One region of the Kitasatospora sp. NPDC088391 genome, then DNA from elsewhere that is predicted to be linked to it. Evidence: riboswitches for the same ligand, from Rfam matches in the RefSeq annotation. Region 1 holds a riboswitch; each other region holds the start of a gene.
What was found. A riboswitch is a leader RNA that binds a small molecule or an ion and turns the genes downstream of it on or off. The one in region 1 is predicted to bind cyclic di-AMP.
Positions count from the first base shown of each region.

Region 1 (9,942 bases):
GAGTCAGCCCAGGCCGAGCGGCCCGGCAGTCCGGAGTCCCCGGCACTGCCCGCCGTGCCCGCGCCGAGCCGCCGTCCGCTGTGGGCGCTGGGAGCCGGCTGGGTGGTGTCCCGGACCCTGATCGTGCTGGTGGTCGCCGGCGTGCTGCGGCTCGCCAGCACGGACGTGACCGCGGACGTCTCGGTGATCTACCACAGCTGGTACGAGGTGCTGCGCACCGGCACCTTCCCGCTGGACGACGTGACCTGGCAGTACCCGCCGGGCGCGGCGCTGGTGATGCTGGTGCCGGGGCTGCTGCCCTGGTCGTACCTGGTGTCGTTCTGGGTGGTGTGCGGCGTGGTGGACGCGGCCGCGATGGCGCTGCTGATGCGCGCGGGCGTCCGCCGGGGCCGCAGCTACCTGGGCGGCTGGTACTGGGTGGTGGGCGTGCCGCTGCTCGGGCCGACGGTGTACTGCCGCTACGACATCGTCGTGACGGCGCTGGCGATCGCGGGCCTGCTGGTGATGCTGCGCCGTCCGGCGCTCGGCGGGGTGCTGCTGGGCCTGGGCGGGCTGCTGAAGGTGTGGCCGCTGCTGGCGCTGATCGGCACGCCGCGCGGCCGCCGGACCAGGCGGGCGTGGACCTCGGCGGCGGCCTTCGCGGCCGCCCTGGGGTTCCTGCTGACGGCGGGGATGAACGGGGCGTTCGAGTTCCTGAAGTTCCAGTCGGAGCGCGGCATCGAGATCGAGTCGGTGGGCGCGCTGCCGCTGCACTTCGCCAAGCTGGCGGGGTCCTGGCACGGCACCGTGACGATGAACTACGGCTCGGTGGAGTTCCTCGGCCCGTGGGTGCAGGTGATCTCCAAGGTGATGGTGGGCCTGTCGGTGGCCGGTTTCGGCTGGCTGCTGGTGTGGCGCCTGCGGGCGGCCCGCTGGACGACGGCGACCACCTTCGACGCGGCGCTGTGCGCGCTGCTGGTCTTCACGGCGACCAGCCGGGTGATCAGCCCGCAGTACATGATCTGGGTGGTCGGCCTGGCGGCGGTCTGCCTGACGGTGCGCGGCACCAGCCAGCGCCCGGTGGCGGTGCTGGTGCTGGTGACGGCGGTGCTGACCACGCTGGAGTTCCCGATCATGTTCGGGGCGGTGAACCGGAGCGAGCTGGGCGGCGTGCTGGTGCTGACGGCCCGCAACGTGCTGCTGGTGGTGAGCACGGTGCTGTCGGGGTACCGGCTGTGGCGCTCGACCCGCCGCCGGGAGTCGCTGACCACGGTGCTGCTGCCGACCGACCAGGTGACGCCGCAGTACCCGGTCCGGCCGGGCATCGCCTACGAGCAGGACCTGCTGGACGACCTGACCCCGGCCGACCGGGCCTGACCGGGCCGCCCCGAGCCCCCTGCTGCAAGTTTCTGAAAGTCCTTGCAGCAAGGGGCTCCGCGCTGCCACCATCGCCGGATGATCGACTACGACATCCTGATCGTCGGCGGCGTCGGCGTGGACACCATCGTGCGGGTGGACCGGCTGGAGGTCCCGGCGGGCCGCGACTCGGTGGGCGTCCCCCCGGTGCTGGACTACCCGGCGCACACCGGCAACGGCGTCGCCCTCGGCTGCCACGCGCTGGGCCTGCGCACCAAGTTCGCCGACTTCCTGGGCGATGACCCGCAGGGCGCCCTGGTGCTCGCCGAGTACGCCCGGCGCGGCCTGGACTTCAGCCACCTGCCCGCCCCCGCGGGCACCCCGCGCAGCGTCAACCTGGTCGACCGGGACGGCCTGCGGTTCTCCTTCTACGACGGCCGGCACCCGGCGGACGCCCGGCTGCCGCGCGCGTTCTGGCTGCCGCTGCTGGAGCGCTCGGCGCACGTCCACCTGTCGATCACCAACGTCAACCGGGAGATGTACCCGGACATCGAGCGCCTCGGCCGCACCAGCTCCACCGACCTGCACGCCTGGAACGGCGCCGACGAGCACCACCGGTACTACGCGCTCCGCTCGGACGTGGTCTTCCTCTCCGCGGCGCGCCTGGACAACCGCCCGGAGGCGGTGATGCGCGCGGTGCTGGAACAGGGCCGGGCCGAGCTGGTGGTGGCCACCGCGGGCGCGCACGGCTCCTTCCTGCTGACCCGGGCGGACGCCGCGCCCCGTCACTTCCCGGCCGTCGACCCGGGCGCGCCGGTCGTGGACAGCAACGGCGCGGGCGACTCCTTCGTCGCGGGCTTCCTGCGGCAGCGGCTGGCGGGCCGCCCGGCCGAGGAGTGCATGCGGGCGGGCGCGGTCGCCGGGGCCTTCGCCTGCACCACGGCGGGCACCCACACCGCGTTCCTGGGCGCGGCGGGCCTGGACGCCGCGCTGCGCGGCTGACCGGCTCCCGGCGAGCACCCGTCGGCCCCTCAGCTCTTCAGCCGGGCCACCTCGGTGATCCAGTCCTTGGTGAACTCGGCGGTGCCGGTCCCGAGCTGGGCCCGCATCGCGCGGTCCAGGCCGCCGGCGCCGAACTGCCCGACCGTCCGGTAGAGGGCGACCAGCCGGTCCTGGCCCCAGCGGCGGGCGATCAGGTCGCAGGCCAGCCAGGCGAGCTCGTAGGCCTGGGCGATGCCGGCCGAGCCGGCCGCGAAGGCCGTGTCGGCGGGGAGTTCGGCGGGCATCCGCCCGGCCTGCACGTCCTTGGCGAGTTCGGGGGCGATCTGCCGCAGGGTCCGGCCGGTGCCCTGGTAGCCGGTGTAGTCGGCGACGCCCTCGGAGAGCCAGAGCGGGGTCCAGGGCTTGGTGTCGGCCCGGGTGGCGACGTGGGTGGCCTCGTGGGTCACCACCACCCGGCGGCCGAGTTCGCTGAGCTGCCGGTAGGCGTCGGGGTTGACCACGATCCGGTCGGCGGGGGTGTGCACGGGGGCGCCGCCGACCGCCAGGGTGACCGCGGCTATGCCCTGGTAGGCGTCCGCGGAGACGTCCATCCGGGTGGCGAACTGCTGCTCGGTGAGCGGGAGTTCGAGCAGCAGCCGGGACGGGCTCCAGTCGCCCCAGACCTCCCGGACGGTCGGGGCGGCGTGGTCCGCGAGGTCGGCGAGCGCGGCCAGTTCGGCCTCCTCGCCGAGGCCGAGCACCAGGCTGTACCGCCCGTCCACGGCCCGCACCGTGCCGAGGTCCCAGGGGGCGGCGGCACCGGCGGGCGTCTCGCCCGCCACCCGCCAGCCGGCCGGCTCGCGGACCAGCCGGACCCGCCGCTCCAGCAGGGCCGGGTACTCGTCGACGCCCTCGATCCGGTAGCCCAGCTCGGCGGGCACGGTCAGCTCCGCGGCCCCCGGGGCCGGCTCGGCGAAGGAGCCGGGCTTCAGGGTGTACCCGGTGAGCCGCAGCCCGGCGGTGCGGGCGAGCAGGTCCCGGTCGGCCTCCTCGGCCCCGGCCGCGGCGACCGCCGCCAGGCCGGCCGCGTCCCGGCCGAGGACGGCGGCGGCGCGGGCCGCCAGCACCCGGACCACCTCCTCGCGGACGCCGCTCGGGGCCGCCACCGCGGGCGGGAGGACCGCGGCGGGGGCCCGGGACGGCGCGGCGCCGGGCAGCGAGAGCTGGGCCGCGCCGCCCGCGGCCAGCAGCAGGGCGGCCCGCCGGGACAGCGGAGCACCGACCCGCGGCGCCCTCGGCGGCAGGTCGGTGACCAGGGGTTCCTCGGTGAGGCTCAGACCCGCACCACCGAGCTGACCGGCATCGCGCCCACGCTCTCGTAGCGGACCCGGGCGCCGGGGTAGGGCGCGTGCACGACGACGCCCCCGCCGGCGTACATGCCGACGTGGTGCCTGTCGCTGTAGAAGATCACCAGGTCTCCGGGCCGGGCTTCGGCGAGGCTCACCCGCCGGCCGGCCGAGGCCTGTTCCTGCGAGGTCCGCGGCAGGGTCACTCCGGCCTGCCGCCACGCCCAGTACATCAGACCGGAGCAGTCGAAGGTACCGGGGCCGGTCGATCCGTAGACGTACGGCGAGCCGATCTTGGAGATGGCGGCCCGCAGCGCGGCGGCGGCCCGGTCGGAGGAGGGCGGCTGGTCGCCGAGGTCGAGCCGGTCGGTGCCCCGGGTGGCGCGCTGCTCGGCCTCCCGGGCGTCGTCGGCGGCCATCCGGACCCGCTCGGCGGGGGCCAGGCTGTTGAGCAGCCGCTGCGCCTTGCCGAGCCGGTCCCGGACTTCGTCCTTGGCGGCGGCCAGGTGCTGCCGGACGCCCTCCAGCTCGGCCAGCTTGGCCGTGGTCTCCTGCCGGCGCTGGTCCAACCGGCGCTGCCGGTCGGCGAGTTCGTGCAGCGCGTCGTCCTGCCGGGCGGTGGCCTGGTCGAGCGAGCGGGCCCCGGCCAGGTAGGCGGCGGGGTCGTTGTCGAGCATCAGCCGCACCGAGGGGTCGAGGCCCTGGGCCCGGTACTGGGCGGCGGCGACGGCGGCCAGGTCGCCGCGCATCCGGTTCAGCTCGTCCTGCCCGGCGGCGACCTGGTTCTGCAGCGAGCCGGCCTCCGACTGCAGGCGCTTGAGCTGCTCCTGCGCGGCGTTGTACGTCTCGGAGGACCGTTCGGCCTCCTCGTAGAGCTGGTCGACCTGGGTCTTGACCTCGCTGCGGCCCGGCGGGTCGGCCGGGGCGAGCGGGGCGGCGGTCGCCGCGCCGACGGTGAGGCCGAGCGCCCCGGTCGCGGCGGCGGTCAGCGCCAGGGCGCGGGCGAGGCGCTGGACACCGGGCAGTGGGGGGCGACGATGCACGGACACGCGCGACGACTCCGTTCCTGCGGCCGGCCTCCGCCGCCGCCCGTGGATCGGGCGGCCGTCCTCGCGGGGGCCCGGGGGCAGAGGTTAGCGAGTCAGGTCGATCCAGTCCAAACCCCGACAGCACCGAATATTTGACCGCGAATCGGACATCCGAACGAGAGCGGCCCGGCACCCCGTGCGGGGTACCGGGCCGAGCGCCTCGGACGGACCGTCAGATCCGGACGATCCGGTTGATCGGCATCGAGGTGGCCGACTCGTAGCGGACCTGCGCGCCGGTGTGCGGCGCGTGCACGATCTGGTTGTTGCCGGCGTACATGCCGACGTGGTGCATGTCGCCGTAGTAGATGATCAGGTCGCCCGGACGGGCGTCGGCGATGTTGCTGCCGATGTTGGTGCCCGCGCTCGCCTGGGCCTGCGAGGTGCGCGGGATCGACACGCCGGCCTGCGCGTAGGCCCACTGCATCAGGCCGGAGCAGTCGAAGGTGGTCGGGCCGGTGGCGCCGTACGAGTACCAGCTGCCGAGCTTCGAGGTCGCCGCGCCGAGCGCGTTGCCGGAGAAGCCGCTGGGCGCGGGGGTGTTCAGGTCCGGGCGGGCGGTGTCCCGGGAGGCCCGCTCGGCCTGCGTCCGGGAGTCGGAGGCGGCCTTGGCCTCGGCGGCCGCGAGGTCGTCGCGCTCCTTCTGGGTGAGCGTGTTGAGCAGGTCGCGGGCCTGGGCGAGCTTGGCCTGGATGTCGTCCTTGTCGGCCTTCAGCGCCTTGGTGGTGGTGTCCAGCTCGGCGAGCTTGGACTCCGCCTCCTTGCGCTGGGTGTCGAGCTTGGCCTGCTCGGCCTTGAAGCTCTTCAGCAGGTCCGCCTGGGTGGAGCCGACGGCGTTCAGCGTGCCGGCCTGCCCGAGGAAGGCGTCGGGGGTGCTGGAGAGCATCAGCTGCATGGTCTGCGAGACGTTGCCGGTCCGGTACTGCTCGCCCGCGATCCCGGCCAGGCTCTGCTGGACGGTGGTGACCTGGTCCTGCTGGCGGGCCAGCTGGTCCTGCAACTGCCCGACCTGCTTCTGCAGTTCCTGCTGCTTCTCGACCGCGCCGTTGTAGCTCTCGGTCTTGACCTCGGCCTGCTCGTTGAGCTGGTCGACCTGCTGCTTGACCTGGTCCTTGGTCGGCGCCGGGTCGGCGTGCGCCCCGCCCTGGGCGGAGAGCGCCACCGCGGTGGCCGCGGCGGCGGTGAGAATCGAGACCCGGGTACGACTGGCGGGCTTGGGACGACGATGGGACGCCACGAAGGCGGACTCCTTCTTCCTCACACCGCCTACCGGGTGAGCTGACGGGTTCGGGCCGGAAGAAGCCCTACGATGCCTCACCGCCCGCCGAGGCGGCCGGACCTGGCACCGATTCACCCCGGGGGAACGTGGTTCCCCGGCTCCGTTCGACAGCACCCCGGCTGGGGTATCCCCGTCGGCAGACCCGGTGTTGACGGTCTGCCCGCTGCGTCACGGACTCGGCGGCGACCTCCGCCGCCGCCCCCCTTGGGCGATCGACTCTGCGGTGGTCGAGGTAAGACCCTAGTAACCGATCCGTGATCCGTTCAAATCCTTGTCGGAAAAAAATCTGATTCTGTATCAAATTCTTTTGAGAATATGACCGACCGTGATCACAAAGTTACCCAGCGCGTGATCCATTCCGCGATTCGGCCCGGAAACGCGACGCCGGGCGTGTCGCAGATCACAGCAGGATCTCGACCGCCCGGGCGTGTCACATCGCGTCAATTGTCGCCCCCTGGGGGCATATGTCCGATTCTTCGGACCGTCAGGACCGGACCCGTCCGGGTCAGACCCGGCGGATGGTGGAGATCGGCATCGCGTCGACCTTCATCACCTTCACCACGTCGCCGGTGTGCGGGGCGTGCACCACCATGCCGTTGCCGATGTACATGCCGACGTGGTGCTGGTCGCCGTAGTAGATGACCAGGTCGCCGGGGAGCGCGTTGGACCAGTCCTTGCCCACGTTGGTGCCGTAGCTGCCCTGCGCCTGCGAGGTACGCGGCAGGCCGACGCCGGCCTGCTTGTACGCCCACACCATCAGGCCGGAGCAGTCGAAGGTGCTCGGGCCGGTGGCGCCCCACACGTACGCCGCGCCCTGCTTGCTGAGCGCCGCCGCCACCGCGGTCGCGGCGTAGCCGCTGGCCGGCGGGAGGGTGGAGGGGTCGATCCGGGTGGTGCCGCGCGAGGCCGCGCCGTCGGTGCCGCGCAGGATGGCCGCGCGGTCGGCGGCGGAGAGCTGGTTGAGCAGCTTCTGCGCCTCCTGCAGCTTGGTCTGGACGTCCTTCTTGGCGTCGTTCAGCGCCTGGGTCTGGCCGTCCAGCTCGTGCAGGACCTGGGCGGCCTCCTCCTTCTGCTGGTCCAGGCGGCGCTGCTGGTCCTTGAGCGACTTCAGCGTCTCGGCCTGGGTGCTGGCGGCCTGGTCGAAGGAGGCGGCCTGGGTGAGGTACTTGTCCGGGTCGGAGGAGAGCATCAGCTGCATCGACGGGTCGACGCCGCCCTGCCGGTACTGGTCCCCCGCCACCGCCGCCAGCCCGGAGGCCAGTTCGGTCAGCTGCTCCTGGCTGCGGGCCACCTGGTCCTGCAGCTGGTCGGCCTGCTTGCGCAGCTGGTCGGCCCGGTCCTTGGCGCCGTTGTACTTCTCGGCGGCCTGCTCCTGCTCGTCCAGCAGCTTGTCGACCTGCGCCTTGACCTCGTCCTTGCTCGGCTGCGCGGGCGCGGCGTGCGCACTCACCTGGGCCGACAGGGCGACCGCGGTCGCGGCGGCAGCGGTGAGCACGGAGACCCGCGCACGGCTCGGCTGCTTGGGACGGCGGTGGGAGGCCAAGGGAGGCTCCTTCTTCCTGCTGGACTCACCCGGGGGAGTGATAGTCCGGAATATAGGTTTGACGCCAGACCCTAGTGAAGTCCCTCTCCCGCGTCCACTCCCGGAACGGTCCCGGAGCGCTTCCCGACCCGCCTTCACGACACCGACACACTCCGGTCACCGAGCGGTGTCCTGACGGGACGTCATCCCAGCTCAGCTGCGGGACAGCCGGTTCAGCAGCAGCACCGAGGCGACCGGCCGGGCCCCCGCCTTGCGCACCCCGTCCGCGACCTCCTTGTCGGCCGAGACCACCACCACCGGCCGCCCCTGCGGCTCGGCCCGGACCAGCCGGCGGATCAGCTCGTCCGCGGTCTCCCCGGTGCGGCTGAACCGCACCCGCACCCCGCGCGGCGGCGCGATGATCACCGGAACGTCCAGGTCCTGGCCGTCGAACACGCAGGTCACCTCGGCCTGGGTGCGCTGGGCCAGCATCGCCAGCCCGCCCAGCAGCCTCATCCGCTGCTGCTCCAGCGGCAGTTGGGGGTAGCCGGTCTTGGTGACGTTGTAGCCGTCCACCACCAGGTGGACCTGCGGGATGGCCAGCAGCTGGTCCAGCAGCGCCGGGTCGTCCTCGGCCAGCCCGCGCCGGGCCACGTCGTGCGGCGAGGCCGAGCCGGGCTCGACCGCCTCCACCAGGTCGGCCGGGCGCAGCGCCGTCACCGGCAGCGCCAGCTCCCGCTGCAGGCCCTGCGCGGACTGCAGCACGGTGTCCAGCAGCAGGCGCAGCCGCATGTCCTCGACGGTGCGGCCCTCGCGGGCGGTGCGGCGGCCGCTCTCCACCGCGGCCTCCAGCTCGGCGAGCCGGTGCCGCAGCCGGCGGGACTCGCTCTCGGCGGCGCTGCGCTCGGCCGCGGCAGCCGCCTTCACGGCCTCCAGCTCCCCGGCCAGCCGCCGGCCCTCGGCCTGCGCCCGGCGGGTGTCGGCCTCCAGCGAGCGGACCTTCTTGCGCAGCGACTCGGCCTCCCGGCGGACGCCCTCGGACTCGGCGCGCTGCCGGTCCGCCTCGGTCCGGGCCGCCGCCCGGACCTCGGCCAGCTCCTCCTGGAACTTCTCGGCCTGCCGGACGGCCTCGGCGGCGGCGCCCTCGGCGTCGACCCGCTCGGCCTCCTCGCCGGCCTCCTCGACCAACCGGGTCCAGTCGGCCGGCCGGACCAGGTAGGCGGCGGCCGCGACGTCCATCGGGTCGGCGGCGGCGGGCGCGCTGCCCGCCTCCAGGGCGCGCACCAGGTCCGGCTGGCCCAGCCGCAGGCGGTCGGCTATCCGGACCCGGAACGCCGGGTCGGACTCCAGCGCGGCCGCCAGCGCGGTGGCCGCGTACTTGGCCCGGCGGGCGGGGGTGAACTTGGCGTACGGGCGCAGCGCGGGCGGGAGTTCGCCCGGGGCGATGGCGCCCAGCGCGTCGGAGGCGATGCCGACCACCCGGCGGCGCACCCCCTCGGGGAGCGGGCGGGAGCCGCCGCCCTCCGCTTCGTGGGTGTCCGGCTCCGCCTCGGGGGTGTCCGGGCCCGGGGCGGGCGCGGTCCCGTCCGGGCCCGCGGGCGCGTTCACTGCCTCCGCCACTGTCCTCGGCTCCGATCCTGGTCCGGGCGGTCCCTCCCGGCGGGCGCCGGGCGGGGGGTCGTTCCGCCGCTGCTGTCGATTGTCCCGTCTACCGTGCCGCACCGACACCACCCCCCGCCGACGCGGCCGCCCCGCGCCCCCGGTCCGGGCGGACGGGGGCGCGGGGCGGTGGGGTGCGGGTCAGCCCTGCTCGGCGGTGCCGTCCGCGGGCTCCTCGGCGCCCGGACGGGCCACCAGCTCGACCTGGTCGACGGCGTTGCACCAGCGGCAGCGGACCGACTCGATGGTCTCCGCGAGCACCTGGGTCTCCTCGACCTTGGACTCGCCCGCGAGGTCGAAGTGCAGGAAGTCGGTCACCCGGGACGAACGGGTGACGTCGAAACGGGTCAGGTTGCCGCACAGGGTGCAGCGCCAGCGGGTCTCGGCGGTCGGCGCGGCAATGGTCATCAGTGTGGTCCCTCTCGGCTGGTCCCGGTTCCGGGCCTCCAGCCTATTGCCTGCGTCCGCGCGGCCGGGTTCCGGTCCACAGCCCGGACGCCCACCCGTCCGGAGCAGCGCCCGGTGTCGGGGGCACGCCCCCGAGGAATGCTGACCGGCATGGTGCTCTCCGCCCCCGCCCGGGCCGGTTCGCCGGCGGCCGAGCGGGCCGTCCGCACCCCGGCCGTCACGTACCTGCTGATCGCGGTGTCCGCGCTGGTCCTGCTGACCGGCCCGTCCGGCCTGAACCCGCTCTACGGCAGCGGCGACGCCCGGGCCTGCGCCGAGCAGCGCTAC
Region 1 is NZ_JBIVNB010000005.1:134,264-144,205, reverse strand. Features, by position in the region: gene ACIQBJ_RS17220 (glycosyltransferase 87 family protein) at 1-1,356, shown strand, start outside; gene ACIQBJ_RS17215 (carbohydrate kinase family protein) at 1,435-2,337, shown strand; gene ACIQBJ_RS17210 (hypothetical protein) at 2,367-3,482, opposite strand; gene ACIQBJ_RS17205 (NlpC/P60 family protein) at 3,650-4,711, opposite strand; gene ACIQBJ_RS17200 (NlpC/P60 family protein) at 4,923-5,984, opposite strand; cyclic di-AMP (ydaO/yuaA leader) riboswitch at 5,995-6,157, opposite strand; gene ACIQBJ_RS17195 (NlpC/P60 family protein) at 6,532-7,569, opposite strand; gene ACIQBJ_RS17190 (NYN domain-containing protein) at 7,762-9,168, opposite strand; gene ACIQBJ_RS17185 (hypothetical protein) at 9,349-9,615, opposite strand; gene ACIQBJ_RS17180 (rhomboid family intramembrane serine protease) at 9,766-9,942, shown strand, end outside.

Region 2 (9,942 bases), on a different contig from region 1:
CTGGAGCTTGAGGACGCTCATTCCGATCACTCCTTCACGAAGGGGTCCGCGGGACGGTGCCGACCGGGTCCGGGCGGGAGCGGCGCCCCCGCCCGGACCCGGGGATCAGGCGTTGGTCGGAGGCTTCGACGGGGACTTGCAGCAGTCGCTGGAGCTGCTGGTCAGGCTGACCACGGCGGCCTTGGCCGGGGTCACCCGGGGCTGCAGGTTCTGGAGCTTGAGGACGCTCATTCCGATCACTCCTTCGAGGGGGGTGGACGCACCGCTGCGTCCACGGGGAAAGGGGGCCTTGCCGATCGGCAGGCACAGTCAACAGCAGCCGGTGATCGTGGACATGGCGGAGAACACCCCATGTTCCGCACCGCCGGCCCCCATGTTTCGCACCCCGCCGCCGACCCCCGCGCCCCGTGCGGTCAGCCGTCCTCGCCCGCCGCCGCCAGCTCCGCGGCCAGCCGGTGCAGCGCGGCCCGGTCCGGCAGGCCCGTCTTGCGCAGCAGGCTCGCCAGGTGCTTCTCCACCGTCCGCGGCGAGATCACCAGCCGGTCCGCGATCTCCCGGTTCCCCGGCCGGTCGACCATCAGCGCGAACACCTCGTACTCCCGCAGCGTCACCCCCCGGGCCCGGACCGCCTCCGGAATGCGGTCCCGGCCGGTGCGCCGCTGCGCGACGGTGGCGCCGCTGCGGCGCAGCAGCGCCCGGCACGCGCCCGCCGGCGCGCCCGCCCCCAGGGCGTGGAAGTACTCCTCCGCGCCGCGCAGCCACCCCACCGGATCGCCCCAGCCGTCCGCCAGCGCCGCCTCCGCCACCAGCCGCAGCGCCAGCCGCGCCCCGGTGGGGAACAGGTCCTGACGGCGCACCAGCTCCGCGACCGCCCGCTCGGCCTCTGCCGCCCGCCCCTCCCGGCCCAGCAGCACCGCGTCCGCCGCCACCAGGAACTGCCGGTTCCACGCCAGCTCCGCCGCCGGCATCGCCGCCACCTCCGCGTACCGCTCCCGCCCGGCCCGGCCCGCCAGCACGTCCAGCAGCGGCCGCAGCCCGTACCGGCCGGTCAGGTAGAAGACGTTCGGATGGCCCCGCTCCCACTCCGCCGCAGCCGCCAACTCGGCCTCGGCCAGCGGCCGGTCCTCCTGCAGCAGCGCGCACACCGCCCGGCACAGCCCGCGCATCATCGGCACCAGGAACGACCGCCCGCCGCCCGCCCGCTCGAAGGCCAGCAGCCGCTCCTCCATCTCCTTCGCCCGCCCCCGGTGCCCGGCCAGCGTCGCCGCCGTCAGCAGCAGGTACTGGTGCGAGGCGACGTCGCGCATCCGGCCGGTCGCGTCCAGGCAGCGCGCCACGATCTCCCCGGCCCGCTCCGGATCGCCCGTCAGCACCGCGTACATCGCCAGCAGCGCCTCCGTCCGGTGCTCCCGGCCCGGCGACCCCAACTCCCGTGCCGCAGCCAGCGCCTCCTCCAGGGTGCGGGCCTCGCCCCGGCGCATGAACGCGTTCGCGCCCAACCGCACCAGCGCCTCGAACCGCCAGTGCGGCAACCCGTGCGACTCGGCCACCACCAGCATCCGGGCCAGACACCCGTCGGCCTCGTCGAAACCCCGCTCCCGGGCCAGCATCGCCAACAACTGCCAAGCCTGACAGGCCAGTTCCGGCATCACCGCCTGCTGGGCGAACTCGGCGGCCAGCAGCGCCCGCCGCTCCGTGCCCGGCAGCAGCTCCGCCCGACCCGGCTGCAGCGCCAGGTGCCCCCGGGCCACCGCCAGCGCCGCGCGCTGCGCCGGCTCCGGCCGCTCGCCCAGCAACTCCTGCGCCACCGCGAGCTGTTCGGCACCCTCCGCGCCGCGCCCCGCCATCAGCGCCGCCCAGGCCAGCCGGGTGTGCAGGTCGACCCGCCGCTCCACGCTCGGCGCGGCCGCCCCCGCCGTCGGCAGGGTGCCCAGCAGCTCCAGCGCCCGGTCCAGCCGCCCCGCCTCCGCCGACGCCCGCACCAGCGACTCCGTGACGGCGGCCCGGTCCGCGCCCACCGCCAACCGGTGCGCCCGCTCCAGCAGTTCGACCGCGACACCCGCCGCCCCCGCCTCCAGCGCCCGCCGCCCCGCCCCGGCGTGCAGCCGGGCCGCCCCCGCCGCGTCCCCGGCCACCTCCAGCAGACGGGCGGCGAGGTGCTGCCGCTCGGCGCTCTCCGGGCCGGGCGGCCGGGCGCCGGGGCCGCCCGGACGGGGGTCCTTCGCGCCGCCGCCCCGCGACCCGGCCTTGCCGAGCGCGGCGGCGGCCCGGCGCGCCACCGCGGCCCGTTCGGCGGCCGGCAGCCCCGCCGCCAGCGCCTCCCCGACCAGGGCGTGTCTGAACGCGTACCCGTCGGGCACCGTCGCGTCCGAGACCACCAGGTCCGCCTCGACCAGCTCGCGCAGCTCCGCGAACAGCCGGCGCTCCGTCCGCCCCGTGACCAGGTGCAGGGTGTCGACCGTGAATCGGGGGCCGAGCAGCGCCGCCAGCACCACCAACTCCCGCGTCGAGGGCGCCAGTCGGGCCGCCCGCCCGGCGTACGCCCGCACCACCCCCGCCGGGACGGTCGCGGCCAGGTCGCCCGCCACCCGCCAGCCCGCGCCCTCCGGCCGCAGGGCGCCGCCGCCGACCATGTCGGCCAGCAACTCCTCCACCAGGTACGGGTTCCCGTCCCCCACCTCGGCCAGCCGCGCCACCACCCCCGGCGGCACCGCGTCCACCGGCACCCCCAGGCAGGCGGCCGCCAGCTCGCCCAACTCCGCACCGCCCAGCGGCCCGAGCGGCAGCACGGTGGCGACCCGCCGCCGCTCCGCCGCCTGCGACAGCTCGAACGCCGCGCCCGGCTCCGGCCGCAGCGTCGCCACCAGCAGCACCGGCAGCCCGGCCAGGTTGTCGATCAGGTACTCCAGCACCGCCAGCGTCCCGGGGTCCGCGTCGTGCACGTCCTCCAGCACCAGCAGGCAGCCGGCGTCCCGCCCGATCGCGGCGAGCAGCCGCAGCAGCCCCTCCGCCAGCTCGGTCACCTGCTCCGGTCGCCCCCGCCCGTCGCCGGTCCGCCACTCCGGCACCACCGGGGACAGCGCCGCCCGGTACGGCAGCAGCTCGGCGTCCTGCGGCGGCCCCGTCCGGCGCAGGTGCGAACTCAGCGCCTCCGCCAGCGGACGGAACGGCGCGGCCGCCGTGCTCGGACTGCCCCGGCCGCGCAGCACCGCGACCCCCCGCGCGGCGGCGCGCCGGGCGCACTCCCCGGCCAGCCGGGACTTGCCGATCCCGGCCTCGCCCAGGACGAGCACGGCCCGGGCGTCCGGACCGCCGTCCTCCGCCCGCTTCTCCTGGCAGCTCGTCAGGAGCCCTTCCAGCAAAGCCGTTTCGGCGCTCCGGCCGACCGTGACGGGTGATCTGGTAGCCATGGCCGCAGGCTAGTCCGAGCTGGTCATGGCCGGGTAGAGCCGGGGGACGGCCCCACCCGGCGAGGGCCTACCAGTCCGCCGGGGCGGCACCGCCCCGCGAGGTCCAGGTCATCGTCTCGTACGGGGAGTGCGTCTGCATCAGCACCTCGTCGCCCCCGGACAGCGCGGCCGCGCGGCGCCCCAACGCGCCACCGCCGCCCCAGGGCCCGCCTCCGCCGAGCGGATGCGCCGCCGACTCGACGGGCTCGGCCTGCCGGGGGTGCTGCGGAGTCTGCATGGACGGACACCTTCCTGCCACTACCGAACATCAGGACCTGGATGCCACGGGTGTTCGCGGCAGCACCCGAGCGTCCCACCGGCCACGCCTCCACACAAGATGCCCCCAACCTCCACCCGTTGCCCCGAAGTCGCCCGCCGTCCAGCACCCGGGCCGGGCCCGCAGCACGGAGGCGGTGCGGTGCGCCCGCACTGGCATCATGGGGAGCCCGACCCCGAAGGAGCACCCACCGCATGAGGCTCGTCCGCGACCCCAGGTACGGCGAAGTCGACCTCACCGCCTCGGCGGAGGAACTGGCCCGGCTCGCGGACGCGGTGGCCGACGGCGAAGGCCGGATCGACTCCACGGCCCCGCCGGGCACCGACACCCTGGCCGGCGTCGAGGTCGAGCGAACGGCCGGCCCCGGAGTCCTGATCCGCCACGACCCCGGACGGCGGACCCTGGTGATCAGCGGCGACCCCGCCGCCCGGGCCGTCCTCGCGGACAACCTGCGCGCCGTGGCCGCCACCGACGACGGCGGCCACCTCCACGTCGACCACCACCCCGGGCACTACTACCTCGCAGCCGGCTCCGTCCCCCTGATCGTCAACCACCCGCACGGCGCCATGCCGACCCGCTGACCGGGCGACCGGGGCGGGGGCGCTCCGGCCCGTGGCCAGGGGACCGCACAGTCCAGTCTCCGGCCCCGACCTCGGCCTCGGCCGAAGCTCAAAACCCCTGCTCGGCTACGGTGACGGCATGACCCACCGCCTGCCCGAGGACGTGGCCGACGTGCTCGACCTCGTCCTGGACCCGGACGAGCCCGTTCACGTCGCCCTCCGCCGGCAGGTGCGCCGACTCGCAGTGCGGTCCCGCTGCGAGTGCGGGTGCGGCACCGCCTACTTCGCACTCGACACCGACGCGGTGGAGCCCGCGCCGACGGGCCCCGGCACCGTCGTGGCCGCCGACGTCCAGCTGTTCACCGAAACCGGCGAGTGCCCCGGCGAGGTCCTGGTCTTCGCGCAGGACGGCTACCTCGCATGGCTGGAGGTCTGCTCCTGGAGCGACGACATCGAGGTGAACCTCACCGCGGCACGCCGCTGGCTGCGGCCGCCGTCCTGAACCCGAGCCGATCACCGGCCGGGAACACGAGCACTCGTGCCAGGACGACGCCGAGCGGAGCCACGGGCGGAGGGCTACGAATCGCCGGGCGATCCGCCGGAGAGCGGTTTTCTGGAGGAACAGGCGTTCCGCCCCACGCCGGAGGCGATCCGGCGGGTCTGGGCGGGCTCCGGTGGCGCTGTCGAATTCGCGCCTTTCGGCAGCGGGTCGGGCTGCTGCACGGTCGCCTGTTCGGCGGAGGGGAATCCGGAGAGCATTTTCTTCCGGGGTCCTCCGGGGACCGGTACTCCGACCGCCGTTCTTGACCGCTGTTCCGGAAGACCGAGTTGATGGCGGGGCGACGGCGGGGTCTTCCAGGTTCGGCCCCTTCTGTCGCTCAGGAACGGCCCGGGTCCTCGGCGACAGGAGGGGTCTTCGCCGGGGTCGCCCGATCCGCCTCGACGGACCTGGCCGCCTCGGCCGCCTCGGCCGCCTCCCGGAAGGTGACGACCGCCTCGCCGTTCTCCCGCGCCCACGCGGTGAGCATCCTGATGGGCTCCTCCAGGGTTCGCCCGAGATCGGTCAGGCCGTACTCCACCCGCGGCGGCGCCTCGGCGTACGCGTGCCGTTCGACCAGCCCGTTGGCCTGGAGCCGACGCAACGTCTGGGTCAGGACCTTGCGCGAAATGCCACCGCTCAGCTCGACCAACTCGCCGTGGCGCAAAGGGCCGTCGGTCAGTGCGAAGAGCGTGACCATGGACCACTTGCTGGCGATGATCTCCATGGCCAGGAGAGCGGGACAGTCGGCGAGGAAGGCGATTCCGGGTCGCAGGCTCATGCCCCGAAGGTTACCTGGAGGTACCTGACGGCCCCCTATCGTCATTGAGGTGCGCACGCCCCTTGTTCGCCTCTCGCACGATTGAGGTTCCAGCCATGTTCGTCTCCCTCGCCGTCGTCACCGTGTTCATGTCGGCGCTCCTCCTGGTATCGGCCGGGGCCAAGTCGCTGAGGACGCGTCACATCACCGAGCAGATGTCCACCCTCGGAGTCCCGCGGCGCATGATGGCTTTCCTGATCTGCGCCCAGATCGCGGGCGCGGCCGGTGCGATCGCCGGACTCCGGTGGGGGCCCGTCGGAATCGCCGCCGCGATCGGCCTGACGCTCTATTTCGCCGGTGCGGTCGCCTTCCACCTGCGCGTCGGCGACCGCAAGGGCGCGTCCCCGGCGGTGGTCCTCGCCCTGGCCTCCGTGGCCCTGATCGTGCTGCGTGCGGCCACCCTCTGACGGCGGACGGCCGGTGGCCGTGGGTCACAACGTCGACCCTTGGCCCGGGACGAGAGCCGAAGACTGTCCGCAGCCCTGCTCGCAGCGGCCGCTGGCAGCGACAAGCGGCCCGGGGCCATGAAGATCACGATCTGCGGTCGGAGCACTGGCGCACCGCCCTGGTCGGCGGTCCGGGGGAGCGGGGAGCAGGGGAGCGGGCCGATAATTGTCTTATACACGTCGGGAAGCTAGCCTGCTCCAACGCCCGCCGAGCCGTGGGCACCGCCGCCGGGACGCCGAGTCCCGTCCACCCGGCAGCGGCAGACCGAGAGAGTGAGCGGACGGGAGCGGGGGAACCAGGTCAGTACGCCCGGCCCCCGCGTGCCCGTGGGTGGTCGCGGCTCGGGGTGAAGCCGTTCCACGGACGGCCGGGCCACTCGCGCGGCCCGAACCCGACAGCTCACCTCGCAGGCGTCGCCGAGGACCCCCACCATGCGCCTTCCTGCCACGACCGCCAGGGTCGCCGCCGCGACCGCCGTGACCGGCCTGGCCGTCGCCACGTTCGCCCTGACCGGCCCCGACACCGCCGACGCCGCCGGGCAGCACCGCCCGGCCAAGCACCGCGGCTGGGCGACCGCCGCGCCGTCCGCCACCGGCGCCCCGCTGCCGACGACCCCGGCGGCCCCGTCCGCGACGCCGACCGTCCCGCCGGGCGCCCCGAGCCCGACCGCGGCCGCCACCACGGCGGCGCCCGACCCGACGCCGACCGCGACCCCGCTGCCGACCGGTTCGCCGTTCGTGAGCCCGACGCCCACCGCCCGGCCCACCGCCTCGCCCACCTCGCCCGCGCCGACCGGCACCGCGCCGACCTGGCAGGACGACTTCGATTCCGCCTCGGTGCCGCTCGGCAGTTGGACCGGCTGCCGCGCCGACGGGCCGCTGCAGACCAGCCACTGCACCGGGCTGCCGGCCGCGGTGGACGCCAAGTGGTGGGCGTACCCGTCCGGTTGGCAGGACACCTCGAAGAACGGCACGTACGACCCGGCCCGGACGCTGTCGATCGCCGACGGGCAGCTGAACATCCACCTCAACCGGGACGCCGCCGGCACCTGGGTGGCCGCTCCCACGCCGAAGCTGCCGCAGAACACCACCTACGGCACCTACGAGGTCACCTGGAAGGCGACCTGCGCGACCGGGTACAAGGTGGCGTGGCTGCTCTGGCCGGACTCCTACACCTGGCCGCGCGACGGTGAGGTCGACTTCCCCGAGGGCGACCTGTGCGGCGACGTCGGCGCGTTCGTGCACCGCCAGGGCGCGACGTCCGGCGGCGACCAGGACGCGTACGACACCGGTGTCCCGGTGGCCGGGGCCCGGCACGTCAGCCGGATCGAGTGGCAGGCGAACGACCTGAAGTTCTACCTGGACGGCAAGCTGGTCGGCCACTCCACCTCGCGGGTGCCGAACACCCCGATGCACTGGGTGCTGCAGTCCGAGACCTCACTCGGCGGCGCCGCCCCGGCGGTCGGCTCCTCGGCCGACATCGCGATCGACTCGGTCCGTTTCTGGAAGGCGGGTTAGGCCCACCGGAGGCGGGTCGCGGTCCGGACGAGGTCGGCGACGGCCCCCGAGCGGCTGTGCGGGGGCCAGGCGATCACGGTGGTGACCTGCGGGGCGTCCAGGAGGGGGACGGCGGCGAGGCCGCCGTGCAGGTGGGTGCGGGACGACTCCGGCGAGACCGCGCAGGCCCGGCCGAGGGCGACGAGCTGGAGCAGCTGCGCGTGGTCGCGGACCTCCGGGCCGGGGCCGGGCGGGTAGCTGCCGTCGGGGCGGGGCCAGCGGGGCAGCGGCAGGCCCGGAAGGTCGGCGAGGTCGGCCATCCGCAGCCGGGGCCGGGCGGTGAGCGGGTGCCCGGCGGGCAGGATCGCCACCTGGCCCTCCGTGCCGAGTTCCTCGGCGCGGAGTCCGGCCGCCGGGTCGAACGGCCGGTGCAGCAGCGCCACGTCGGCCCGGCCCTCGCGCAGCAGCCGCTCCTGCTCGCCCGGGCCGCACAGGATGACGTCGACGGGGACCGCGCCGGGTTCGGCGGCGTACGCGGCGAGCAGCCCCGCCAGCAGTTCGCTGGACGCGCTCGCCTTGGTGACCAGGACCAGGCCGGGACCGCCGGTCGCGGAGCGGGCGGCGCGCCTGGTCCGCCGCTCGGCGGCGTCGACCGCGTCGAGCGCCGCCCGGCCCTCGGCCAGCAGCACCGACCCGGCCCCGGTCAGCGTGACGGTGCGGCCCGTCCGGTCGAACAGCGCGGCCCCGAGCCGTCGTTCGAGCTGCTGGATCGCCCGCGACAGCGGCGGCTGCGAGATCCCGAGCCGTTGCGCGGCCCGCCCGAAGTGCAACTCCTCGGCGACGGCGACGAAGTAGCGCAGCTCCCGGGTCTCCATCCGACCACGGTACCCCGCACCGATACCCCGACGGTATCGGTGCCCACCCGATCGGTCTTGGACGCCCCGCAGCGGCCGGGGGCAGCATGATCCCCATGAGCGAGCGAACGATTGCGCTGGTCACCGGCGCGAACAAGGGCATCGGCCACGAGATCGCCGCGGGCCTGGGCGCCCTCGGCTGGAGCATCGGCGTCGGCGCGCGCGACGACCGGCGCCGCGCGGACGCGGTGGAGCGGCTGCGCGCGGCCGGGATCGACGCCTTCGGCGTGCCGCTGGACGTCACCGACGACGCGAGCGCGGCCGCCGCCGCCCGGCTGGTCGAGGACCGGGCCGGGGGCCTCGACGTGCTGGTCAACAACGCGGCCGTCGCCGGGGAGATGCCGCAGCAGCCCACCGGCGTCGACCCCGCCACCGTCCGGGCGGTCGTGGAGACCAACGTGATCGGCGTCATCCGGGTCACCAACGCGATGCTGCCGCTGCTGCGCCGCTCCGCCTCGCCCCGGATCGTCAACATGTCGAGCAGTGTCGGCTCGCTGGCCCGGCAGTCGGGGCCCGACCCGGACCGGACGGCGGGCCCGGTGGCCGTGGCGTACGCGCCGTCGAAGACCTTCCTGAACGCCGTGACGCTGCAGTACACCCGGGAGTTGAGCGGCACGAACATCCTGATCAACGCCTGCTGCCCCGGCTACGTGGCGACCGACCTCAACGGTTTCCGCGGCGTGCGCACCCCCGCCCAGGGCGCGGCGATCGCCGTCCGGCTGGCGACCCTGCCCGACGACGGCCCGACCGGCCGGTTCTTCGACGACGCCGGGATCGTGCCCTGGTGAGGCGGCTGCCGAGATGTGGTCGACTCCGTTGATCGGTCAGGGAGTCGACGGACGGGCCGGTGCCCGCAGCAGGAGCACGGAAGGGACCTGTTCCGGGCAGGCCAGGTGCAGCAGGGTGTGCCCGACCCCCGCCAGCCCCACCAGCAGCCCGGGCACCGGAACGGCCCCCGGGGTGCCGCAGCGCGGACCGTCCCGCTCGACCTCGGCGACCAGGCGTCGGGCCGCCGGCAGGTGCGGGGGCGGGGACGGCAGGGGCGGGGACGGCGGGGCGGTCCAGCGGGTGAGGAGTTCCAGGACGCCCGCCTCGCCGTGGCAGAGGCTGTGCTCCGTCGACGGGGCCGCCCGGGAGGAGAGCCGGCGGACCGTCCGTGCCGCGAACTCCGCCAACTCCGGCTCCTGTTGCGTGAGTTGACGGTCGGCCACGGCCAGCGCGACGCCCGTCCGCCCCCGGCACCAGCCGCCGGGCCGGTCCGCCGGTCCGTTCGGTGCCCCGGCCGCGAACCGCAGCGCGGCCAGCCCGGCCCGCTCGGCCGCCACCTGGCGGCGACCGGCCCCCGCCCCCGCCTCTGCCTCCGCCTTCGCCCAGCCGAGCAGGGCCCAGCCGACCCCGGCCGCGCCGGTGGCGAAGCCCGGGCCGGCGGGCGGGGGAGTGG
Region 2 is NZ_JBIVNB010000001.1:422,006-431,947, reverse strand. Features, by position in the region: gene ACIQBJ_RS01835 (class III lanthipeptide) at 1-21, opposite strand, end outside; gene ACIQBJ_RS01830 (class III lanthipeptide) at 106-231, opposite strand; gene ACIQBJ_RS01825 (AAA family ATPase) at 414-3,410, opposite strand; gene ACIQBJ_RS01820 (hypothetical protein) at 3,478-3,687, opposite strand; gene ACIQBJ_RS01815 (hypothetical protein) at 3,921-4,307, shown strand; gene ACIQBJ_RS01810 (hypothetical protein) at 4,426-4,788, shown strand; gene ACIQBJ_RS01805 (winged helix-turn-helix transcriptional regulator) at 5,165-5,605, opposite strand; gene ACIQBJ_RS01800 (DoxX family protein) at 5,701-6,051, shown strand; cyclic di-AMP (ydaO/yuaA leader) riboswitch at 6,325-6,505, shown strand; gene ACIQBJ_RS01795 (family 16 glycosylhydrolase) at 6,523-7,608, shown strand; gene ACIQBJ_RS01790 (LysR family transcriptional regulator) at 7,605-8,462, opposite strand; gene ACIQBJ_RS01785 (SDR family NAD(P)-dependent oxidoreductase) at 8,558-9,289, shown strand; gene ACIQBJ_RS01780 (type 2 lanthipeptide synthetase LanM family protein) at 9,326-9,942, opposite strand, start outside.
Region 2: another riboswitch for cyclic di-AMP. It lies ahead of ACIQBJ_RS01795 (family 16 glycosylhydrolase); the one in region 1 lies ahead of ACIQBJ_RS17200 (NlpC/P60 family protein).

Region 3 (9,942 bases), on a different contig from region 1:
AGCTTCTTCACCTGCTTCTGCGACTTGCCGCAGAACGAGCACTTGAGCAGGTCGCCACCGTCTCCGATGCGTGCCACGAGGTGCTTCCCCTTCGCCAGGGGCCCCGCGGGGGTCGGGGCCTGGTGCTGTGGACCGGCTTCGCCGTCGGCGGTCGGTCTGGTATCCGACGGTACTCTGCCGAGTCGCAGTTTCCGCCGACTTCGACCGCTCTGCCCTACGCCCTGGGCGAATTGATACCGAACAGATGCCGTCGCGGGTGCATGACCCGACAGCCATTGTGCCGGGCGCCGGGCCCCGACCGGAACGCCCCGGGGCGGGGCGTACATCACGTACGCACCGCCCCGGGGCGGGGGATCAGTCGGTGTACGAGTTCTTCCGGGTCGAGATGATCTGGTCGATCAGCCCGTACTCCAGCGACTCCTCGGCCGTCAGGATCTTGTCGCGCTCGATGTCCTCGCGGACCTGCTCGACGTCCTTGCTGGAGTGCTTGGCCAGCATGGTCTCCAGCTGCTCGCGCATCCGGAAGATCTCCTTGGCCTGGATCTCCAGGTCCGACACCTGGCCGCGGCCGGTCTCGGTGTACGGCTGGTGGATCAGCACCCGGGCGTTCGGCAGCGCCATCCGCTTGCCGGGGGTGCCCGCGGCCAGGATCACCGCGGCGGCCGAGGCCGCCTGGCCCATGCAGACCGTCTGGATGTCCGGCTTCACGAACTGCATGGTGTCGTAGATCGCGGTCAGCGCGGTGAACGAGCCGCCGGGCGAGTTGATGTAGAGCGAGATGTCCCGGTCCGGGTCCATCGACTCCAGGCAGATCAGCTGCGCCATGATGTCGTTCGCCGAGACGTCGTCCACCTGCGAGCCGAGGAAGATGATGCGCTCCTCGAACAGCTTGGCGTACGGGTCGTACTCGCGGACGCCCTGCGAGGTGCGCTCGACGAAGCGCGGCACGATGTAGCGGCCCTCGGCGCGCATGTCCTCCAGGCGCGCCTTGGCACCGGACAGGCTGGGGATGTTCATGTTCTCTGGTCCTCCGAAGCGTGCGGTCTGGGTTCCGATGCCGGTCAGCTTGCGGCGCCGGTGCCGCCGCCGCCGGGGACGTCCGCAGCGCTGTGCATGATCTCGTCGATCAGGCCGTACGCCTTGGCCTCCTCCGGGGTGAACCAGCGGTCACGGTCGGAGTCCGCGGTGATCTGCTCGAAGGACTGGCCGCTGTGCTGGGCGATCAGCTCGGACATCCGCTTCTTGGTGCGCAGCAGCTGCTCGGCCTGGATCCGGATGTCGGTGGCGGAGCCGCCGAGGCCCGCGGAGGGCTGGTGCATCAGGATGTTGGCGTTCGGCAGCGAGAAGCGCTTGCCCTTCGCGCCCGCGGTCAGCAGGAACTGACCCATCGAGGCGGCCATGCCCATGGCGATGGTGACCACGTCGTTCTTGATGTACTGCATGGTGTCGTAGATCGCCATGCCCGCCGAGATCGATCCACCCGGGGAGTTGATGTAGAGGTAGATGTCCTTCTCGGGGTCCGCCGCGAGCAGCAGCAGCTGGGCGGTGATCTTGTTGGCGATGTCGTCGTCGACCTGCTGGCCGAGGAAGATGATGCGCTCGTTGAGCAGCCGGTTGTAGACCTGGTCGCCCAGGCCGCCGCCCACGTCGCCGCCGGCGGCGTGCGGTGCCATCGGGCCAGGCATCTGCATCTGCGGGAACGTCACTTAGCCACCTGCTCAGTCGATCTGCGTGTGTGTCGCTGTCCACCGACCCTAACGCGCAGGCCCGGCCGCTGAATCCCCCACGCAGAACTGTTCGCTGTGAGCGCAGGGTCTGCGGAGCGTGAGCGGCGCGGACGCGAACGGGCCCGGGCACCGTGCGGTGCCCGGGCCCGTTCCCGGTCTGACGCGCCGTCGGGAACCCGACGGCTACGAGGCTCAGGCCTCGGCGGACTCGGTGGAGGTCTCCTCGGCGGCGGCCTCGGCGGTCTCGCCGGCCTCCTCCTCGTCGTCCTCGAAGGAGACGGTCTCGCCGTTGGTGTCGGTCACCTTGGCGGCCTCGACCACCAGGGCCAGCGCCTTGCCGCGGGCGACCTCGCCGACCAGCAGCTGCACCTGGTTGCCCTGGACGACCTGCTGGGCGAACTGGTCCGGGGTCATGCCGGAGCCGGCCGCGCGGCGGATGAGGTGCTCGGTGAGCTCCTCCTGGTTGACGCCCAGCTCCTCGTTCTTGACGATCTGGTCCAGGACGAACTGGGTCTTGATGCCCTTCTTCGCCTGCTCCTCGGTGTCCTTGTCGTAGTCCTCGCGGGACTTGTCCTGGGACGCCAGGTAGGTGTCGAGGGTCAGGCCCATCGGCTCCAGCTGGTGGTGCTCGAGGTTGTGCTTGCGGGTGTTGACCTCGTCCGCGAGCAGCTTCTCCGGGTAGTCCATCTCGACCCGGTTCAGCAGCTCGTCGAGGACCTTCTCCTGGGCCTGGGTGGCCTGGTCGAACTCCTTCATGCGCTCCAGGCGCTTGACGGAGTCGGCGCGGAGCTCCTCGATGGTGTCGAACTCGCTCGCGAGCTGCGCGAACTCGTCGTCCAGCTCGGGGAGTTCCTTCTCCTGGACGGCGGTCACGGTGACGGTGACCTCGGAGTCCTGGCCGACCGCCGTGCCGCCCTTGAGGGTGGTGGTGAAGGTCTTGGACTCGCCGGCCGACAGGCCGACGACGGCCTCGTCGATGCCGTCCAGCAGGCGGCCGGAGCCGATCTCGTAGCTCACGCCGGTGGCGGTGCCGTCCTCCGGCACCTCACCGTCGACCTTGGCCTCCAGGTCGACGACCACGACGTCGCCCTCGGCGGCGGCGCGCTCGACGTCCTTCACGGAGCTGAAGCGCTCGCGGAGCTGCTCGAGGGACTTCGCGACGTCCTCGTCGGTGACCTCGATCGGGTCGACCACGACGGCGATCTCGGCGAAGTCGGGCAGGGCGACCTCGGGGCGGACGTCGACCTCGGCGACGAACTTGAGGTCACCGCCGTCGGCGAGGTTCTCGACACCCTCGATGCCGGTGATGTCCGGCTGGCCCAGCACGTCGATCTGGCCCTCGTCGACGGCCTGCGTGTAGAAGCGCGGAAGCGCGTCGTTGACGGCCTCCTCCAGCACCGCGCCACGACCGAAGCGCTGGTCGATCACCTTGTTCGGGATCTTGCCCTTGCGGAAGCCCGGAACGGTGACCTGCTGGTTGATCTTCTTGTACGCCGCGTCGAGGCTGGGCTTGAGCTCCTCGAAGGGCACCTCGACGGTGAGTCGAACCCGGGTCGGGTTCAGAGTCTCGACGGCGCTCTTCACGGTTAGGTCTCCTAGGGGGCTTGCGGTCAGAGGCGATAGGCGGTTGGGGCTGAAAATGCTGTCCGTACTACCGCCAGCGATCCATCCTACCGGTACCACGAAAGCGACTGTGCCCGGCACCGGGTGCAGGTCGGCCGCACGTCGGCCGCGGGTCGGCCGCAGGTGGGAGCTGCCCTCAACGACAACAGGGCCCCGCCGCCGGCGAGACCCTGCCGCACACGGTCGGGGTGACCGGATTCGAACCGACGGCCTTCCGCTCCCAAAGCGGACGCGCTACCAACCTGCGCCACACCCCGTGGTGCCGAGCAGAAGAGTACACGTCGGCCCGCCCCCTCCCGGGGCGATATCCGCGAGCCGACAACCCCGTAAGGAGTGTGCATTCCACCGACCCGACCAGGTACGCTTGCCCAGTCCCCGCCACCGCGCCGCGGTCCGGGTACGCCTGTGCGGGTGTAGCTCAATGGTAGAGCCCCAGTCTTCCAAACTGGTCACGCGAGTTCGATTCTCGTCACCCGCTCCACTCCCCCGACGGCCCCGAACTGCCCAGGCAGCCGGGGCCGTCGGCGTTCCCGGGCGCTTTCCCGCCCCTGCGCCGCCCCCTCCCCGCACCCTTCACGGCGCCTTGCCGGCCCCTCCCCCCGCCTGCTGCCCGACGACGGCCCGAGGGCCCCGCGCACGGGGAGTGTGCGCGGGGCCCTCGGGGGGTGGGGTTCGGGGTCAGACGTTGACGCCGTGGGCCGCCAGGTAGGCGACGGGGTCGATGTCGGAGCCGTAGTCCGGGGTGGTGCGGATCTCGAAGTGCAGGTGCGGGCCGGTGACGTTGCCGGTGGCGCCGGAGAGGCCGATCTGCTGGCCCGCCGTCACGGACTGGCCGGCCGAGACGGAGATCGAGGAGAGGTGGGCGTACTGGGCGTACTTGCCGTCGGCGAGCTTGATGACGACCTGGTTGCCGTAGGCACCGCCGTTGCCGGCGGAGACCACGGTGCCCGCGGCGATCGCCTTGAGGCTGGTGCCGGTGGAGACCGGGAAGTCGATGCCGGTGTGGTAGCCGCTGGACCAGTTGGAGCCGGCCACCTTGTAGCCGGTGGTGACGCTGCCCGGGGCCGGGGCGACGTAGCCCTTGGAGGTGCTCGCGGCCGGGGCCGTCTGCTGGGTCTTGGTCTGCGCCGGGGCCTGGGTCTGGGTCTGGGTCTGGACCTTGGCGGTGGTGCTCTTCGTCGTGGTCTTCGGCACGGCCGCGGTCTTGGCGGCGGCCGTGTCGGAGGAGGACGAGGAGGACGACGACGAGGCCGGGGCGGAACTCTTGGCCGGGGCCGGGGCCGGGGCCGGGGCGGCCGCCGCGGCCTGGCCGTTGACGGTGAGCTGCTGGCCGGGGCGGATCAGGTCCGGGTTGCCGCCGATGACCGAGCGGTTGTCCTGGTAGAGCTTCTGCCAGCCGCCGTCGACGTCCTGCGCGTCGGCGATCCGGGAGAGGGTGTCGCCCGAGGCGACCCGGTAGGTGTGCGAGGCGGCGGCCGGGGTGGCGGCCTGCTCGGCGGCGGGGGCGCCGACGGCGGTGTCGGCGACGGGGGTGGCGTCGACCGAGACGTGCGCCCACTGGCGGCCGCCGTCGTGGTGGTCGGCGGTGCCGTGCGCGGAGGCGGCGGAGACCGGGAGGCCGATCGCGGCACCGGCCACGCCGGTGGCGATGACGATGCGGGCGATGGTGGTCAGGCTCGGCTTGCGGTGCTTGCCCTGAGCGGACATGAAGCAGTTCCTCTCCGACGCCTGCGAGGTGAGCTGTCGGGTTCGGGCGAGAGTTGCCCGGCCGCGTCTCCGCGGCTTCACCCCAAGCCGGCCCCGTGCGTTCCGGGCCCGGCGTACTACCTGTGGTTCCCCCGCTCCTGCCGTGGCGTGGTGATCTGGTCGGCACCGGGCGACGGCAGGACTAGGCGTTCCGCTCGGTGGCCTGCCCGGTCAGTGGCCGGGCTGCGGTGGAAGCAAAACCCACAGGTCGGAAAGCTGGCAAGCGCCGAAAAGCCCCGTTCCCGTGATCGGGAAGGGGCTGACGGTCCGCCAGGTCACGCTCCGTCGGCCGGGCGGCCGCGCTGCGCGCACGGGATCATGACGGGTCGCCTACGAACCGGACACGGCGGGCGACATTGGCCACCGTGTGCGGTCGGGCGTTCACCTGGCGTGACGGGGCGGGTGACCCTGGTCACCCGCGGGCAGGCCGAACGGACGGCCCGGGGCACCCCGGCCGCCATGAGGCACTGCCTGTGGTTCTGCTCGAAGTCCTGCCCGGAGTCCTGCCCGGGGGCCGACGGTCCGTCAGCCCGCGATGCTGGCGATGGCCTTGGACACCGAGGCGAGGAACTGCTGGATCGGCCCGGCCATGGTCGACTGGCTGAGCATGAAGCCGAACAGGGCGGCCATGATGGCGTGCCCGGTCTTCAGCTGCTTGTTGCGGATGAAGATGGCGACGATGACGCCGAACAGGACAAGCGCGGAGACGGAGAAGGCCACCGGGACTCACTTCCTCGATTCGTGGCGGGGGTTCGGGTCGGAACCTTCGGGCGGAACCGACGGCGGTTCCAGGCGGAAACCGGCCCCTGCCCCCCGTGTCCCCACCACTCCATCCGGACTCAGTGTGGTCGTTCGTGCCTACTGCGTAAAGGACTTGCCCCGTCGCCCGACGCGTGAACCGGGGTGGTGGGACTGATTTTCGCCGACCGTGACGATAGCGGACGGGTTCTGACGGAGCGTCGGCGGGGCGGGCCGCCGCGCGGCCGCCGGGGCGCGGTCGGGGCATATCGGCAGGCAGATCCGGGAACCGCCCACCGTCGGGGCGGCGCCCGGGAATTGGCCGAAGATCAACGTCCGGGTTTGACACTCCGTGGACACCCGGCGCTCACCGGCTCTCCGCAATCCGGCCCTCCGCGCTCCGGCCCTCCGCGATCAGGGAGGCCGGCCGCGGCGTCCTCAGCCGCGCCAGACCAGCAGGACCGCACGGTCGTCGTTGACGTGCTTGGCGACGGTGTCGATCAGCCGGACCGCGGCGCCGGAGCGGCCGCCCGGCGGGGCGGTGGCGACCAGCCGGTCGGCCTCGCCCATCAGCCGGTCCATGCCCTCGCCGAGGTCGCGGCCGGGGATCTCCACCATGCCGTCGGTGCAGAGCATCAGCAGGTCGCCGGGGCCCAGGGTGCCGCGCACCCCTTCGAACTTGGCGCCGTCGTAGACGCCGAGCAGCGGGCCCTCGGCCTCCTTGACCTCCCAGTGGCCGGCCCCGGCGAGGCGGTGCATGCCGGGGAGGTGGCCGGCCGAGAGGAGTTCGTACTCGCCGGTGTCCAGGTCGAGCACCAGGTGGGCGGCGGTGGCGAAGCCCTCGGCCCAGTCCTGGCGGAGCAGGTAGCCGTTGGCGGCGGGCAGGAAGTCGTGGGCGGGCAGCGAGCCGAGCAGGCCGCCGAAGGCGCCGGAGAGCAGCAGGGCGCGGCTGCCCGCGTCCATGCCCTTGCCGGAGACGTCGGCGAGGACGGCTTCGAGCATCCGGCCGCCGGGGCCGGTGCGGGCGGCGACCATGAAGTCGCCGGAGAAGGACTGGCCGCCGGCCGGGCGGAGCGCGGTGTCGGTGTGCCAGCCGTCGGGCAGTCGGGGGGTCCGGCCCTGGACCCGGATGCGCTCGCGCAGGTCGAAGAGCATGGTGGAGCCGCCGCGCCAGGGCACGCCGACCCGACGGCGGAACTGGGCGACCAGCAGGCCGGCCACGCCGACGGCGCCGACCACCAGGGCGGCGCCGGGGGTGACGCCGTGGCCGTAGGCGTCGGGGGTGTCGGAGGCCAGCCGCTCGCCGGTGTGCACCAGGGACTCGGTGACCAGGCCGGCTGCGGCGACGGCGTACAGCAGGACCAGGGTGCCGGGGCGCAGCAGCAGGGCGCCGGCCAGCACCGGCAGCACCAGCGCGGTGGGCGGGGCCCAGTCGGGGGCGAGGATGTTCAGCAGGACCAGCAGCGGGACGGCCAGGGCGAGGGCGGCGAACGCCCACCAGTCGGCGCCGTCGCCGCGGAAGTAGTCGACCCCGGTGCGGCGCAGCCTGCGTCGGGCCCGGGACAGCGCCGCGCGCAGCCGGGCCGTCACGGGTTCGCGGGACGTCCTGCGGTCCCGGCCCGTCGCACTGGAGCGCGCGCTGCCGGCCATGGGGACCGACCTTATCCACCGGCGGTCCGCACGTCGACGGGCCGGGTGGCACGGAGTGCAGCGGGCCGGGTCGCGGCGGTGGGTTTCGGCCGCCGGGCGGCGGGCGGGGCCGCGGGCGGGGGCGGCGGCGGCCGGGTCGGGGCGACAAATCGGTCGCGGACGGACGGATCGCCTGGTAGGCAAGGCCCCATGACGACGCGACAGCCCGAACTGACCGTGCGCCCCCTGCGGGCCGAGGAGTGGGAGCCCTGGTACGGCACCGTGGACGTGGCCTTCGGGGGTACCCCGGAGCCGCCCGAGGAGCGGGCGCTGTGGCGGGAGTTGACCGAGGTGGAGCGCTCGCTGGCGATCTGCGAGGGCGACCGGATCGTCGGCGGCGGCGGGATCTTCAGCCTGCGGCTGGCGGTGCCGGGCGGGGCGGTGCTGCCGGTGGCGGGCGTGACGATGGTGGGCGTGCTGCCGACGCACCGGCGGCGCGGCGCGCTGACGGCGCTGATGCGCCGCCAGTTGGACGACGTGCGGGCGGCGGGCGAGGCGGTGGCGGCGCTGACGGCCTCGGAGCCGGCCATCTACGGCCGGTTCGGCTACGGTGCGGCGACCCGCAAGGCGGCGGTGTCGCTGCTGCGCGGCCGGGTCCGGGTCCGGGTGCCGGAGCAGCGCGGCGAGGTGGTGCTGCGGCTGGCCGATCCGGTGGCGGAGCTGCCGCGCTGCGAGGAGCTGTACGCCCGGCTGGTGGCCGGGCGCCCGGGCGGTCTGGCCCGGCGGCCGGGCTGGGAGAAGGTCGCGGTGCTGGACGCGCCGGAGTCGCGCGGCGGCTTCTCCCCGCTGCAGTGCGTGCTGGCCGAGGACGCGGCGAGCGGGGAACTGCTGGGCTACGCCCGGTACGCGGTGAAGGGCGAGTTCGACGAGCGCGGCGCGGCCGGGACGGTGCGGGTGCGCGCGGTGCAGGCGGAGCAGCCGTGGGTGTACGCCCGGCTGTGGGAGTTCCTGCTGGACCTGGACCTGACGGTGCGGGTGGAGGCGGGCAGCCTGCCGGTGGACGATCCGCTGCTGCACCTGGTGTCGGACGTCCGGCACCTGACGCCGCGGCTGGTGGACGCGCTGTACGTGCGGCTGGTCGACCTGCCCGCGGCGCTGACGGCCCGCGCCTACGCCGCGCCGGTGGACGTGGTGCTGGAGGTGGCGGACGCGTTCTGCCCGTGGAACGCGGGCCGGTGGCGGCTGACGGCGGCGCCGGGCGGTCCGGCCTCCTGCGTGCGGACCGGCGATCCGGCCGAACTGGAGCTGGACGTGCGGGAGTTGGGCTCGGTGTACCTGGGCGGCGGTTCGCTGGCGGCGCTGGCCGCGGCGGGCCTGGTCCGGGAGGTCCGGCCGGGTGCGCTGGAGCCGGCCGCGGCGGCGTTCCGCTCGGCGCTGGAGCCCTGGCTGCCGCACGGCTTCTGATTCCGGGGCGTCGGCGCGGGGCGCGGAACGGAACGCGCCCGCCCGGAGGGTTCCGGGCGGGCGCGGTGCTGTGCGGCGCTGCGCTGTGCGGCGTGGCGCGCGGGATCAGCCCTGCGGGTGGTGGGCCGGGATCGGCGGGAGTTCGCCGGTGGTCTCGTACTCGGAGAGCATCTCGATCCGGCGGGTGTGCCGCGGCTCGCCGCTGTACGGGGTGGCGAGGAAGATCTCGACGAACTTGGTGGCCTCGTCCAGGGTGTGCATCCGGCCGCCGACCGAGATCACGTTGGCGTTGTTGTGCTCGCGGCCCAGCGCGGCGGTCTGCTCGCTCCAGGCGAGGGCGGCCCGGACGCCCTTGACCTTGTTGGCGGCGATCGCCTCGCCGTTGCCGGAGCCGCCGATCACCACGCCCAGCGCCTCGGGGTCGGCGGCGGTGCGCTCGGCCGCCCGGAGGCAGAACGGCGGGTAGTCGTCCTCGGCGTCGTAGATGTGCGGGCCGCAGTCGACCGGCTCGTGCCCGGCCCCCTTCAGCCACTCGACGAGGTGGTTCTTCAGTTCGTATCCGGCGTGGTCGGAGCCCAGGTAGACGCGCATGGGCACGAGTGTGACATGCCACCGGGCCCGCGCCCCGACAGGGGCGGCGGGCCCGGTGTCGCCGACGCTCCGTCAGCGGCGGTCGAGCAGCTTCCAGGTGAGCGGCAGGGCGGCCGTGGCGAGCACCAGCTTCAGCGCGTCGCCGACCAGGTACGGGTACAGGCCGAGGTCGGCGGCCTTCGCCAGCGGGACGTCCAGCGCGAACGCCAGGTAGGGCACGCCGACGGCGTAGATGGCCAGGCTGCCGAGCGCCATCGCGCCGGCCGTGCGCAGCGGGCTGCGGTCGGCGCCGCGGCGGGCCAGCGCGCCGGTGAGGGCGGCGGCGACCACGAAGCCGATCACGTAGCCGAGGGTGGCCAGGCCCGCGCCGGAGCTGCCCTGGGCGAACCAGGGCAGGCCGGCCGCGCCCGCCAGCAGGTAGAGG
Region 3 is NZ_JBIVNB010000006.1:44,824-54,765, reverse strand. Features, by position in the region: gene clpX (ATP-dependent Clp protease ATP-binding subunit ClpX) at 1-77, opposite strand, end outside; gene ACIQBJ_RS19500 (ATP-dependent Clp protease proteolytic subunit) at 355-1,017, opposite strand; gene ACIQBJ_RS19495 (ATP-dependent Clp protease proteolytic subunit) at 1,062-1,673, opposite strand; gene tig (trigger factor) at 1,920-3,311, opposite strand; tRNA gene ACIQBJ_RS19485 (tRNA-Pro) at 3,534-3,607, opposite strand; tRNA gene ACIQBJ_RS19480 (tRNA-Gly) at 3,758-3,831, shown strand; gene ACIQBJ_RS19475 (peptidoglycan DD-metalloendopeptidase family protein) at 4,029-5,057, opposite strand; cyclic di-AMP (ydaO/yuaA leader) riboswitch at 5,063-5,215, opposite strand; gene ACIQBJ_RS19470 (hypothetical protein) at 5,622-5,816, opposite strand; gene ACIQBJ_RS19465 (PP2C family protein-serine/threonine phosphatase) at 6,273-7,484, opposite strand; gene ACIQBJ_RS19460 (GNAT family N-acetyltransferase) at 7,674-8,927, shown strand; gene ACIQBJ_RS19455 (ribose-5-phosphate isomerase) at 9,033-9,518, opposite strand; gene ACIQBJ_RS19450 (biotin transporter BioY) at 9,591-9,942, opposite strand, start outside.
Region 3: another riboswitch for cyclic di-AMP. It lies ahead of ACIQBJ_RS19475 (peptidoglycan DD-metalloendopeptidase family protein); the one in region 1 lies ahead of ACIQBJ_RS17200 (NlpC/P60 family protein).